One region of the Streptomyces sp. NPDC057253 genome, then DNA from elsewhere that is predicted to be linked to it. Evidence: riboswitches for the same ligand, from Rfam matches in the RefSeq annotation. Region 1 holds a riboswitch; the other holds the start of a gene.
The links. A riboswitch is a leader RNA that binds a small molecule or an ion and turns the genes downstream of it on or off. The one in region 1 is predicted to bind cyclic di-AMP.
Positions count from the first base shown of each region.

Region 2: it holds a riboswitch for cyclic di-AMP, as region 1 does, so the genes downstream of both, ACFULQ_RS22710 (transglycosylase SLT domain-containing protein) here and ACFULQ_RS37595 (transglycosylase family protein) in region 1, are expected to answer to the same signal.

Region 1 is NZ_JBHUXV010000104.1:11,641-17,170, reverse strand. Features, by position in the region: gene ACFULQ_RS37610 (nucleoside triphosphate pyrophosphohydrolase) at 1-602, shown strand, start outside; gene ACFULQ_RS37605 (cytochrome P450) at 778-2,217, shown strand; gene ACFULQ_RS37600 (transglycosylase family protein) at 2,410-3,396, shown strand; cyclic di-AMP (ydaO/yuaA leader) riboswitch at 3,602-3,764, shown strand; gene ACFULQ_RS37595 (transglycosylase family protein) at 3,768-4,451, shown strand; gene eno (phosphopyruvate hydratase) at 4,742-5,530, shown strand, end outside.
Region 2 is NZ_JBHUXV010000041.1:18,021-23,550, forward strand. Features, by position in the region: gene ACFULQ_RS22700 (polyprenyl synthetase family protein) at 1-62, opposite strand, end outside; gene ACFULQ_RS22705 (CocE/NonD family hydrolase) at 264-2,177, shown strand; cyclic di-AMP (ydaO/yuaA leader) riboswitch at 2,417-2,618, shown strand; gene ACFULQ_RS22710 (transglycosylase SLT domain-containing protein) at 2,624-3,106, shown strand; gene ACFULQ_RS22715 (HAD family hydrolase) at 3,110-3,922, opposite strand; gene ACFULQ_RS22720 (LacI family DNA-binding transcriptional regulator) at 4,433-5,461, opposite strand; gene ACFULQ_RS22725 (carbohydrate ABC transporter permease) at 5,497-5,530, opposite strand, start outside.

The DNA.
Region 1 (5,530 bases):
TCCTCGACCTCGTGCAGGTCATGGACCGGATCCGCGAGGAGTGCCCGTGGTCCTCCCAGCAGACCCACAAGGGCCTGGCGAAGTACGGCATCGAGGAGGCGTACGAACTCGTCGAGGCGATCGAGGAGGGCGACCGCGACGAACTGCGCGAGGAACTCGGTGACGTCCTGCTCCAGGTGGTCTTCCACTCCCGTATAGCGGAGGACGACCCGGACACCCCCTTCTCCATCGACGACGTGGCCGGCGGGATCGTCGCCAAGCTCATCCACCGCCACCCGCATGTCTTCGGCGACGAGACGGCCACCACCCCCGAGGAGGTCAAGGCGCACTGGCTGCGCACCAAGGCGATAGAGAAGCAGCGCACCTCGGTGACCGAAGGCGTCCCCCTCGGGCAGCCCGGTCTGGCCCTCGCGGCGAAGCTGGCGTCCCGCGTGCGGACGGCGGGACTGGAGGTCCCCCTGCCCGCGGGCGAGGGCATCGGCTACGCACTCCTCGCCCTGGCCGCCCGCGCTGAGGCCGAGGGCACGGACCCGGAGGCAGCCCTGCGGGCGGCGGCCCGGGCGTACCGGGACGCGATCCGCAGGACGGAGGGGGAGGGCTGACCGACGACGCCGGGGACGAGGAAGGCCGGCTGCTGCACACGGCCACGCCCGCCCGCTGACCGCGCGGAACAGCCGGGGGTGCTGTCCGGGCGGCCGGCGGCGACGGCGCGGCAACGGAGGTGGGGGTGAAAGCGGCCCGAGCCGACCCCCCTGAAAACCCGGCTACCGTCAAGGAGTGACCGACCAGCCCACCGCCACCCCCGATCCCACCGCCACCCCCGATCCCGCACCCACCTCGGCCCCTGCTCCCGCCTCGGCCCCTGCTCCCGCCTCGGCCCCTGCTCCCGCCTCGGCCCCTGCTCCCGCCTCGGCCCCTGCTCCCGCCCCGGCCCCCGCCCCCGCCGCAGATCCCACCCCCGCCTCCCCACCCCCCGCCCCCGACCTCTTCACCTGGGAGTTCGCCACCGACCCCTACCCCGCCTACGCCTGGCTGCGTGAGCACGCCCCCGTGCACAGGACCCGGCTTCCCAGTGGTGTGGAGGCCTGGCTGGTCACCCGGTACGCCGACGCCAAGCAGGCCCTCGCCGACCAGCGGCTCAGCAAGAACCCGGCGCATCATGACGAGCCCGAGCACGCCAAGGGGAAGACCGGTATCCCGGGGGAGCGCAAGGCGGAGCTGATGACGCATCTGCTGAACATCGATCCACCGGACCACACCAGGCTCCGACGGCTCGTCAGCAAGGCGTTCACACCGAGGCGGGTCGCCGAGTTCGCGCCGCGGGTGCAGGAGTTGACGGACCGTCTGATCGACCGGTTCGCGGCCACCGGTTCCGCCGACCTCATCCACGACTTCGCCTTCCCGCTCCCCATCTACGCGATCTGCGACCTCCTCGGCGTCCCCCGCGAGGACCAGGACGACTTCCGGGACTGGGCGGGCATGATGATCCGGCACGGGGGAGGCCCGCGGGGCGGCGTCGCGCGGTCCGTGAAGAAGATGCGCGGGTATCTCGCCGAACTCATCCACCGCAAGCGGGAAGCGTTGCCCGCGGAACCCACTCCCGGCGAGGACCTCATCTCCGGGCTCATCCGCGCCTCCGACCACGGCGAGCACCTCACCGAGAACGAGGCCGCGGCCATGGCCTTCATCCTGCTGTTCGCCGGCTTCGAGACCACCGTGAACCTGATCGGCAACGGCGTGTACGCCCTGCTCACCCACCCCGAGCAGCGCCGGCGGCTCCAGCGGTCCCTCGCCGACCGGCGCAGCGACCTCCTGGAGACCGGCGTGGAGGAACTCCTGCGCTACGACGGTCCGGTGGAGCTCGCCACCTGGCGGTTCGCCACCGAACCGCTCCGCATCGGCGGCCAGGACATCGCGGCCGGCGACCCCGTGCTCGTCGTGCTGGCCGCGGCGGACCGGGACCCGGAGCGGTTCGCCGACCCCGACGTGCTCGATCTGTCCCGCCGTGACAATCAGCACCTCGGTTACGGACACGGCATCCACTACTGCCTCGGGGCCCCGCTCGCCCGTCTGGAGGGCCAGACCGCGCTCGCCACCCTCCTCACCCGGCTGCCGGATCTGCAACTCGCGGTGGATTCAGCCGATTTGCGCTGGCGTGGTGGGCTCATCATGCGTGGACTGCGTACTTTGCCCGTGGAGTTCACTCCCGTCCGGTAATCCACCGAGGGGTCCGCCCAACCCCGCGGCAGGGCCGCTTAAACATGACGCACCCTCAAGTCTGTGATCTTCACGTGATCTACGCGGCATTAACTTGTGACAAGTGATCGAATCCCTATACGTTCACGGACCAGCGCGGTGGTCCGTACCACTCGCCGCGCGGGTTTCTGCTGTCGTGGGAAAGGTCCCTTCATGCTCTCCGGGAACGGTCGTCACCGTCGCCCCCGTCAGGCTCCGGCTCTGCTCGTGGCGGCCGGCGTGACGGGATCCGCCATCGCGATCCCCCTGCTCGCGGCGAGCGGGGCGAGTGCCGCGACCGGCGCCACCTGGGACCGGGTCGCGGAGTGCGAGAGCGGCGGCACCTGGAGCGCCAACGACAGCAACGGCTACTACGGCGGCCTCCAGATCTCCCAGGAGAACTGGGAGAAGTACGGCGGCCTCTCCTACGCCGAGACCGCGGACCTGGCGAGCCGCAACCAGCAGATAGCCGTGGCCGAGAAGCTCCTCGCGGACCAGGGCATCGCCGCCTGGCCGACCTGCGGTCTGCTCGCCGGGCTCAGCAAGGACTCGAGTTCGGCGGGGGTGGACACAGGCGTGGCGAGTGGTACGCCCTCGACCTCCGCGTCCGGATCGTCGGATTCGTCCGGATCATCCAGCTCGTCCGGTTCCTCGGACTCGTCGGGCATCGAGGACTCTCCCGGTCTGCTCGACTCGCTGGACGGTTCGTCCTCGACGCCGTCGCCGACGGCCACCCCCTCGGCGGAAAGCGACAGTTCGTCCAAGTCGGGCAAATCGGCCACCAAGAGTCCGGAAGCCTCCGGCAAGGAGAGCGCGCAGCCTTCCGACGACTCCCCTGTGGTGAGCTCAGAAGAGGATGAAGCGGACAAGTCGTGGCAAGAGGGCGGTTCTTCGGCCCTTGTCGACGTCGGCTCCCTCGGCTCCGGCAAGCACCGCGGCGACAGCGCCGACGAGGTCACGACGAAGAGCACGGCACTCTCCGGCGGCCGTCACGCCGCCCGCACCTACACCGTCCAGGAGGGCGACTCCCTCGTCTCCATCGCCGACTCCCTTGGCCTCGACGGCGGATGGCGTGCCCTCTACGACGAGAACAAGGACGTCATCGGCGCCGACCCGAGCAACATCTCCGCCGGTCAGACCCTCGACACAGGGGCTGAATAGGGCCGAAAAGGCCTGAAAAACAGCGGGAGTTCACGTCCCACTTCGCGCCGAATGTCCACTTTGGTGAAAGTGTGGGATGAGTCTCAGAAGCCCTGATCGTCTTTGAAATTCCGCCGAGCGCGTGTCTACCGTCGTCACCGCTCGGCAACCCGAGCCCCGTCTGTCGCAACGCCGAATCCTGCCAGCGGCCGTACGGGAACAGTCGTCGCGTCAAGCGCCGTAGGCAGGAGCGGGGGACCCAAGGTAAGCGCCGGGCCCAGCAGTTCACGCTGGACCGGCTTGGGGTGAAGTCACGCAGTGCGCGTGACCGGGCAACTCAACCGGCCCGAACCCGACAGCTCACCTCGCAGGCGTCGGTGAGGGGATCCACCATGCTGTTTTCCGGCAAGGGCAAGCACCGTCGTCCGTCCAAGGCCACCCGCGCCGCCGCGCTCGCCGGCGTCACCGGTGTCGCCATCGCCGCCCCGCTGATGGCGGCCGGCGGCGCCTCCGCCGCCACCGCCTCCGAGTGGGACGCCGTCGCCCAGTGCGAGTCCGGCGGCAACTGGTCCATCAACACCGGCAACGGCTACTACGGCGGTCTGCAGTTCTCGGCCTCCACCTGGGCCGCGTACGGCGGCACGCAGTACGCCGCGCAGGCCAACCAGGCCAGCAAGGCGCAGCAGATAGCCGTCGCCGAGAAGGTCCTCGCCTCCCAGGGCAAGGGCGCCTGGCCGGTCTGCGGCAAGGGCCTGTCCAGCGCCGCCTACAGCGGCAGCAGCTCGTCCTCCAGCTCCTCGAACTCGAACTCGGGCACCAGCACCCGTTCGACCAACGAGCAGAGCGCCTCCCGCTCCTCCGAGCGCCCGGCGGCCAAGAAGACCGTCACCACCCCGACCGGCAAGAAGGTCAAGAAGGGCGACGGCGAGTACAAGGTCGTCAAGGGTGACACCCTCAGCTCGATCGCCGAGAAGCACAAGGTCAAGGGCGGCTGGCAGAAGCTGTTCAAGCTGAACAAGGACATCGTCGAGGACGCCAACCTCATCTACCCGGGCCAGCAGCTGCACCTGAAGTAAGACCCAGCTGAACCACAGTGCCCTCACAGCCGTGGTCCTCATACTGAAGGCCTCGTGAGGGTCACCCCCCGTCCCCATGGGCTCCCCGCTCCGGTGCGTGTTCCCCCGTACGCACCGGGGCGGGGTTTTTTGTGCGCCGGCTTCCCGGCCTTTGCGCGCGCTTGCGCGGACGTCTTTGTTCAGTTCAGAAACAATTTACTCTCGGTTTCGTCCACAGGTCGGTCCACACGGTGGCCGATACGCCGGAGCCGGTTAGGCTCTAGTCGCCAGGCTCACCATCCAAGAAGGAGATGCTCGTGCCGTCCATCGACGTCGTCGTAGCCAGGGAAATCCTCGACTCGCGAGGCAACCCCACCGTCGAGGTCGAGGTCGGCCTCGACGACGGCAGCACCGGTCGTGCCGCCGTCCCGTCCGGCGCCTCCACCGGTGCCTTCGAGGCCATCGAGCTGCGTGACGGTGACCCGAACCGCTACCAGGGCAAGGGTGTCGAGAAGGCCGTCCTCGCCGTCATCGAGCAGATCGGCCCGGAGCTCGTCGGCTACGACGCCACCGAGCAGCGCCTGATCGACCAGGCGATGTTCGACCTGGACGCCACCGACAACAAGGGCTCGCTCGGCGCCAACGCCATCCTCGGCGTCTCGCTCGCCGTCGCCCACGCCGCCTCCGAGGCCAGCGACCTCCCGCTCTTCCGCTACCTGGGCGGCCCGAACGCGCACCTGCTGCCGGTGCCGATGATGAACATCCTGAACGGCGGCTCGCACGCCGACTCCAACGTGGACATCCAGGAGTTCATGATCGCCCCGATCGGCGCGGAGTCCTTCTCCGAGGCGCTGCGCTGGGGCACCGAGGTCTACCACACGCTGAAGAAGGTCCTGAAGTCGAAGGGCCTGTCCACCGGCCTCGGCGACGAGGGCGGCTTCGCGCCGAACCTCGAGTCCAACCGCGCCGCGCTGGACCTGATCCTCGAAGCGATCAAGGAAGCCGGTTACATCCCCGGCGAGCAGGTCGCCCTCGCCCTCGACGTCGCCGCCTCCGAGTTCTACAAGGACGGCAAGTACCAGTTCGAGGGCAAGGAGCGC
Region 2 (5,530 bases), on a different contig from region 1:
TGGACATCGGCTTCCAGAGCCTGGTCCCGCACGCTCAGCCCGAACGGCCCGACGACGGTCACGAGGGGTCTCCTGTCTGCTGGTGTCTTCTGGCGGTTACGCGGAATGTCGATAGGTCGCTGCCATCACTCAAGTCAGCGTATCCGGTCACCTTTGGATCACCGATAGCGCCCGCCCCGTCCATGCCAGGCGGTATCGGATCACGACCGGTATGTTTTTGATCACCTGAAAAGAACGGACATCTATCTCCTTATAGGGAAATGATGCACATCCGTACGCCCTTCCCCCACGAGACGACGCACGACGACGTCCGCGTCCCGCTGCCGGACGGGACGCGGCTGCACGCGCGGGTGTGGCGGCCGCTCACTCCCGAACCGGTACCCGCGATCCTCGAATACCTGCCGTACCGCCTCACCGAGGGCACCGCGCCCCGCGACGGGCAGCGCCACTCCTGGTACGCGGGCCACGGCTACGCCTCCGTGCGCGTGGACGTGCGCGGGCACGGCGACAGCGAGGGCGTGCCGGGCGAGGCGTACTCGGCGACCGAGCTCGCCGACGGGGTCGAGGTCGTCGACTGGCTGGCGGCGCAGCCCTGGTGCGACGGCAGGGTGGGCATGGTCGGCATCTCCTGGGGCGGCTTCGGCTCCCTGCGGATCGCGGCCCTCGCACCCGAGCCGCTCAAGGCGGTCGTCACCGTCTGCGCGACCGACGACCGCTACGACAACGACGTGCACTACCTGGGAGGTTCCGTCCTCGCTGCGGACACGCACGCGTGGGCGGCGACGATGCTCGCCCTCGCCTCCCGGCCGCCGGACCCGCTCCATGTCGGCGACGACTGGCGGGACATGTGGCTCAAGCGCCTGGAGGCCCTGGACCCGCCGCTCCACACCTGGCTCGCCCACCAGACCCGTGACGAACACTGGCGCCATGACAGCGTCCGCGAGGACTACGGCTCCATCGACGCGGCGGTCCTCGCAGTGGGCGGCTGGCACGACCCGTACCGCGACACGGTCCTGCGGCTGGTCGAGCACCTGCCGGCCGACCGGGTCCGCGGGATCGTCGGCCCCTGGTCCCACCAGTACCCGGACCGCGGCACCTACGTCAGCCACTCCCACCCCCCGGCGACGGCGTACGGCACCCTGCCCGGCCGCTGGGTCGGCGAGCCCGCCTGGCCCTCCCCCCACGTCACGACGGTGTCGTACGGCCTTCAGGGCCCCGCCGTGCTGGTCCGCTCGCCGCAGCACACCGGCGTGGACGCCGGCCCGTTCGTCCCGTCCGGCGGCGACGCCGATCTGCCGCCGGACCAGCGGGAGGAGGACGCCCGTTCGGCCTGCTTCGAGTTCGCGGTGGGTGAGCAGACGTGCGTGCTGGGGCGGCCGCGGGTGCGGCTCAGGGTGACCTCGGAGGTGTCGCGCGGGCAGGTCGTGGCACGGCTGTGCGATGTCGCGCCGGACGGCTCGTCGACCCTCGTGACGCGGGGGGCGCTGAACCTCTCCGCACGCCATGGCCCGGACCGGGCGGTGCCCTGGGAGCCGGGGGCCACGCAGGAGGTGGCCTTCGAGCTGAGCGGCACCGGGCACGCCTTCCCGCCCGGCCACCGGATCCGGCTCGCCGTGTCCTCGGCGTACTGGCCGTGGATCTGGCCGCAGCCCGAGTCGCAGGCGGGCTTCACGCTGGACCCCGCGGGCAGCTTCCTGGAGTTGCCGGTACGCGCGCGTGAGGCGTCCCCGGACATCACGTTCGCGGAGCCGGAGCAGGCCGCGCCGCCGGGAGGCACGCAGGGCGTGGCCGCCGACGGATGGAGCCCGGTCACGCTGGACGAGCCGCGACCCGAGCGGCTGGTCGTGCGGGACGTGGCCAAGGGCGAGTGGCGTCTGGAGGTCGATCCCCGGTACGGCGGCACGCGCGTGTACCCCGACGGGCTGGAGTTCACCGAGGACGCGCGGGAGACGTACACGATCGACGAGAAGGACCCGCTGTCCGCGCGCACCCGCTCGGACCGGTCGATCCGGCTGCACCGACCCGAGCTCGCCTGGGACACCACCGTGCGCTCCCGCTCGGAGATCAGCTGCGACGGGACGGACTTTTCCACCTCGAACGAGGTGATGTGCACCGACGGCGGTGAGGTGGTCTTCCACCGGACATGGGAGCAGCGGATCCCACGGACGGCCGGTTGACTATGAGTTGGGTCTCTTGCCCGTTTTGCACGTCTTGCGCATGGGCGTGACTTGACTCACTCCAGCCGACGGATCGACAGATATCCGGAATTCCTCAATCCGCCTTTTCGGCTGCGTCAGTTGAGACTTGCGACCGCAAAGGATCAAGTGCCTCAAATGCCCCCGACCAAGGTCAATAGGCACTCCACGTGAATTCGCCACTTGTTCCGGACATGTGCTCTCGCATACGTTCCCGGCCTGTCGGGCGGACGCCGAATCCTGCCGCCGCCCGTACACCCACCGAGAACCACGGCAGGAGCGGGGGACCCAGGTAAGTCGCCGGAACGGTCGTCTTCGGACATACCGGTACGGCTTGGGGTGAAGTCATGCCTTTTACGGGCATGGCCGGGCAACTCCCCGCCCGAACCCGACAGCTCACCTCGCAGGCGACGGAGAGGAACTTCGCCATGCCTGCTGCCGCTCAGCACCGTGCTTCCCGCACCCACCGTCTCGTCCGCAAGCTCGCCGTCGCCGGCACCGGAGTCGCCGTACTCGCGCTCCCGCTCATCGGTGCGACGACCGCGTCCGCGGCCACCCCGGCCGTACAGACCGCGACCAGCCTCGGGTACGCCAACAACCTCGACGGCTGGATCCGCGCCTCCCTCGCCGTCATGGCGGAGCACGGGATCCCCGGCTCCTACGACGGCATCTACCGCAACGTCATCCGCGAGTCCTCCGGCAACCCCTACGCCATCAACCTCTGGGACTCCAACGCGGCCGCCGGCACGCCCTCCAAGGGCCTGCTCCAGGTGATCGACCCGACGTTCAACGCCTACCACGTGGCCAACACCTCGTGGGACCCGTACGACCCGGTCGCCAACATCACCGCGGCCTGCAACTACGCGGCGGCGCGGTACGGGTCCATCGACAACGTGTTCGGCGCCTACTAGGAACTACGCCCGGCTGAAGAGTCTTTCGAGGACGACGGCGATGCCGTCGTCCTCGTTCGACAGGGTCACCTCGTCGGCCACGGCCTTGAGTTCGGGGTGGGCGTTGGCCATCGCGACGCCGTGGGCCGCCCAGTCGAACATCGGGATGTCGTTGGGCATGTCCCCGAAGGCGATCGTCACCTCGGGTCCCAGGCCCAGGTGTTCGGCGGCCAGCGCGAGGCCGGTCGCCTTGGTGATGCCGCATGGCTGGAGTTCGACGGTCCCGGGTCCCGACATGGTGACCGTGGCCAGCGAACCCACCACCGAGCGTGCCGTGACCGCCAACTCGTCGTCCGACAGGTAGGGGTGGCGCAGCAGCACCTTGCTGATCGGCTCGCACCACAGGTCGTCGCGGCGGCCGACCCGCACCGCGGGCAGGGTCGGATGGGGCATCAGATAGCCCGGTTCGATGAGCGTGAGCCCGTCGACACCGTCCTGGTCCACCGCCGCGTACACCAGCCCGACCTCGGCCTCGATCTTCCCCAGCGCGGTCTCCGCCAGCTCCCGGTCCAGGGTCACCGACCAGAGCAGACGGTCCGCGCCGGCGTCGTACACCTGCGCGCCCTGTCCGCACACCGCGAGCCCCGTGCTGCCGAGGTCGTCGAGGAGCGGCCGCACTCTGGGCGCCGGCCGTCCGGTCACGACGAGGTGCTGGGCCCCGCCCTCCGCCACCCTCGCGAGCGCGGCCAACGACCGGTCGGAGAGGGTGTCGTCGGCGCGGAGCAGCGTGCCGTCCAGGTCGGTGGCGATGAGTGAATATGCGGGGGAGGCGGCCATGATCAGAGAATACGGATGGTTGGCCCCTCCGACTCGACGCGAACCGGACGGCTGCTGCTTTCACATCTGTTGACGGCAGTTCCGGTTCGGGGGGTGCGGCGGTGTGCTGCGCACCGCCACCGCGCGCCGCGCCCCGGTGTGCGGGCGGTTCGGGGGCATGTCCCGTGCGGTTCCGGCAGGTTGAGATGGCGAAGGGGTGGGGCGGGCAGTGCGGGGCTCCCCATGCCGCGGTGACCGGTCGCGACCCCGCCCGCCTTGTGCCGATGCCCCCATGGCGCCCGCCGCCCCGGCTGCCCCCGTCCGTGACAAGGCGGCCGCGCTGGGCCGCGGTTGGGGCGGGGGGACCGAAGGCGCCCCGACTGCCTCATGCCGACGTGACCCGCGCCACCGTGACCGGTCGCGACTCCCCCTGCCTCATTCAACGGGCCCGTGACGCAGGGACCGGTGGGCTCCCCCGCCTGCCCATCCCGCGGCCCTCACACAGCCCTGCCCTGCCCTGCCCGCGGAGCGCTACGCCGAGTCCCTTACCACCAGTTGGGTCGGGAGGATGACTCCCGCTGTGTTCTCGCCGGACATCTGGGCCAGGAGCATGCGGACCATCTCGGCGCTGATGCGGTCGAAGGGCTGGCGCATGGTGGTGAGGGCCGGGGCGATGGCGGTGGCCGCCGGGGAGTCGTCGAAGCCGCCGACGGCGATGTCGTCGGGGACCGAACGCCCGGACTGCTGAAGGACGTTGACGACACCCAGGGCCATCAGGTCCGAGGCGACGAAGACCGCGTCCATGTCGGGGGCCTGGGCGAGCAGGCGCCGGGCCGCGCGCTCGCCGCCGCTGCGCCGGAAGTCGCCCTCCACCACCAGCGCCGGGTCGTAGGGCAGGCCCGCCTCGGCGAGCACGTCCCGGTAGCCGGCCAGCCGGTCCGGGCCGCCCGGCATGTCCAGCGGCCCGGTGACCATGCCGACGCGGCGCCGCCCGCCCGCGATCAGATGCCGGACCATGTCCTGCGCACCGTCCCGGTCGGCGGCGGCCACGTAACTCACCCTGGAGCCGAGCCCGATCGGCTTGCCGCACACCACCAACGGGATCCCGGCGTCGTGCAGTTCGGCCGCGACCGGGTCACCGCTGTGGTTGGACAGCAGCAGCACCCCGTCGACGTGGCCCGAGGTGATGTACCGGGTCAGGCGCCGCCGGTCGTCGTCGCTCTCGGCGAGCATGAGCAGCAGCGGGATGTCGTGCTGGGCCAGCCGCTCGGTGCACCCCCGCAGCAGGACGTTGAAGTTGGGATCCTCGAAGAACTTCTCCTGCGGCTCCGTCAGCAGGAACGCCACCGAGTCCGAGCGGCCCGTACTGAGGCTGCGCGCATGCCGGTTGACCACGTACCCGGTCTTCCTGATGGCGGCCTCGACGGCCCGCCCGGCGGCGGCCGAGACGTAGTGGCCGCCGTTCAGGAAGCGGGAGACGGTCCCCCGCGACACGCCCGCCTCGCGGGCCACGTCGTGGATGGTGGGGGGCTTGCGGCGCCCGTTCGCACTCGTGGTCATGTTCCTCGTCAACTAGAGACGTCAGCAGGGGGTGTTCAGGCCTTGACCGAGCCGCTCAGCAGGTCCAGG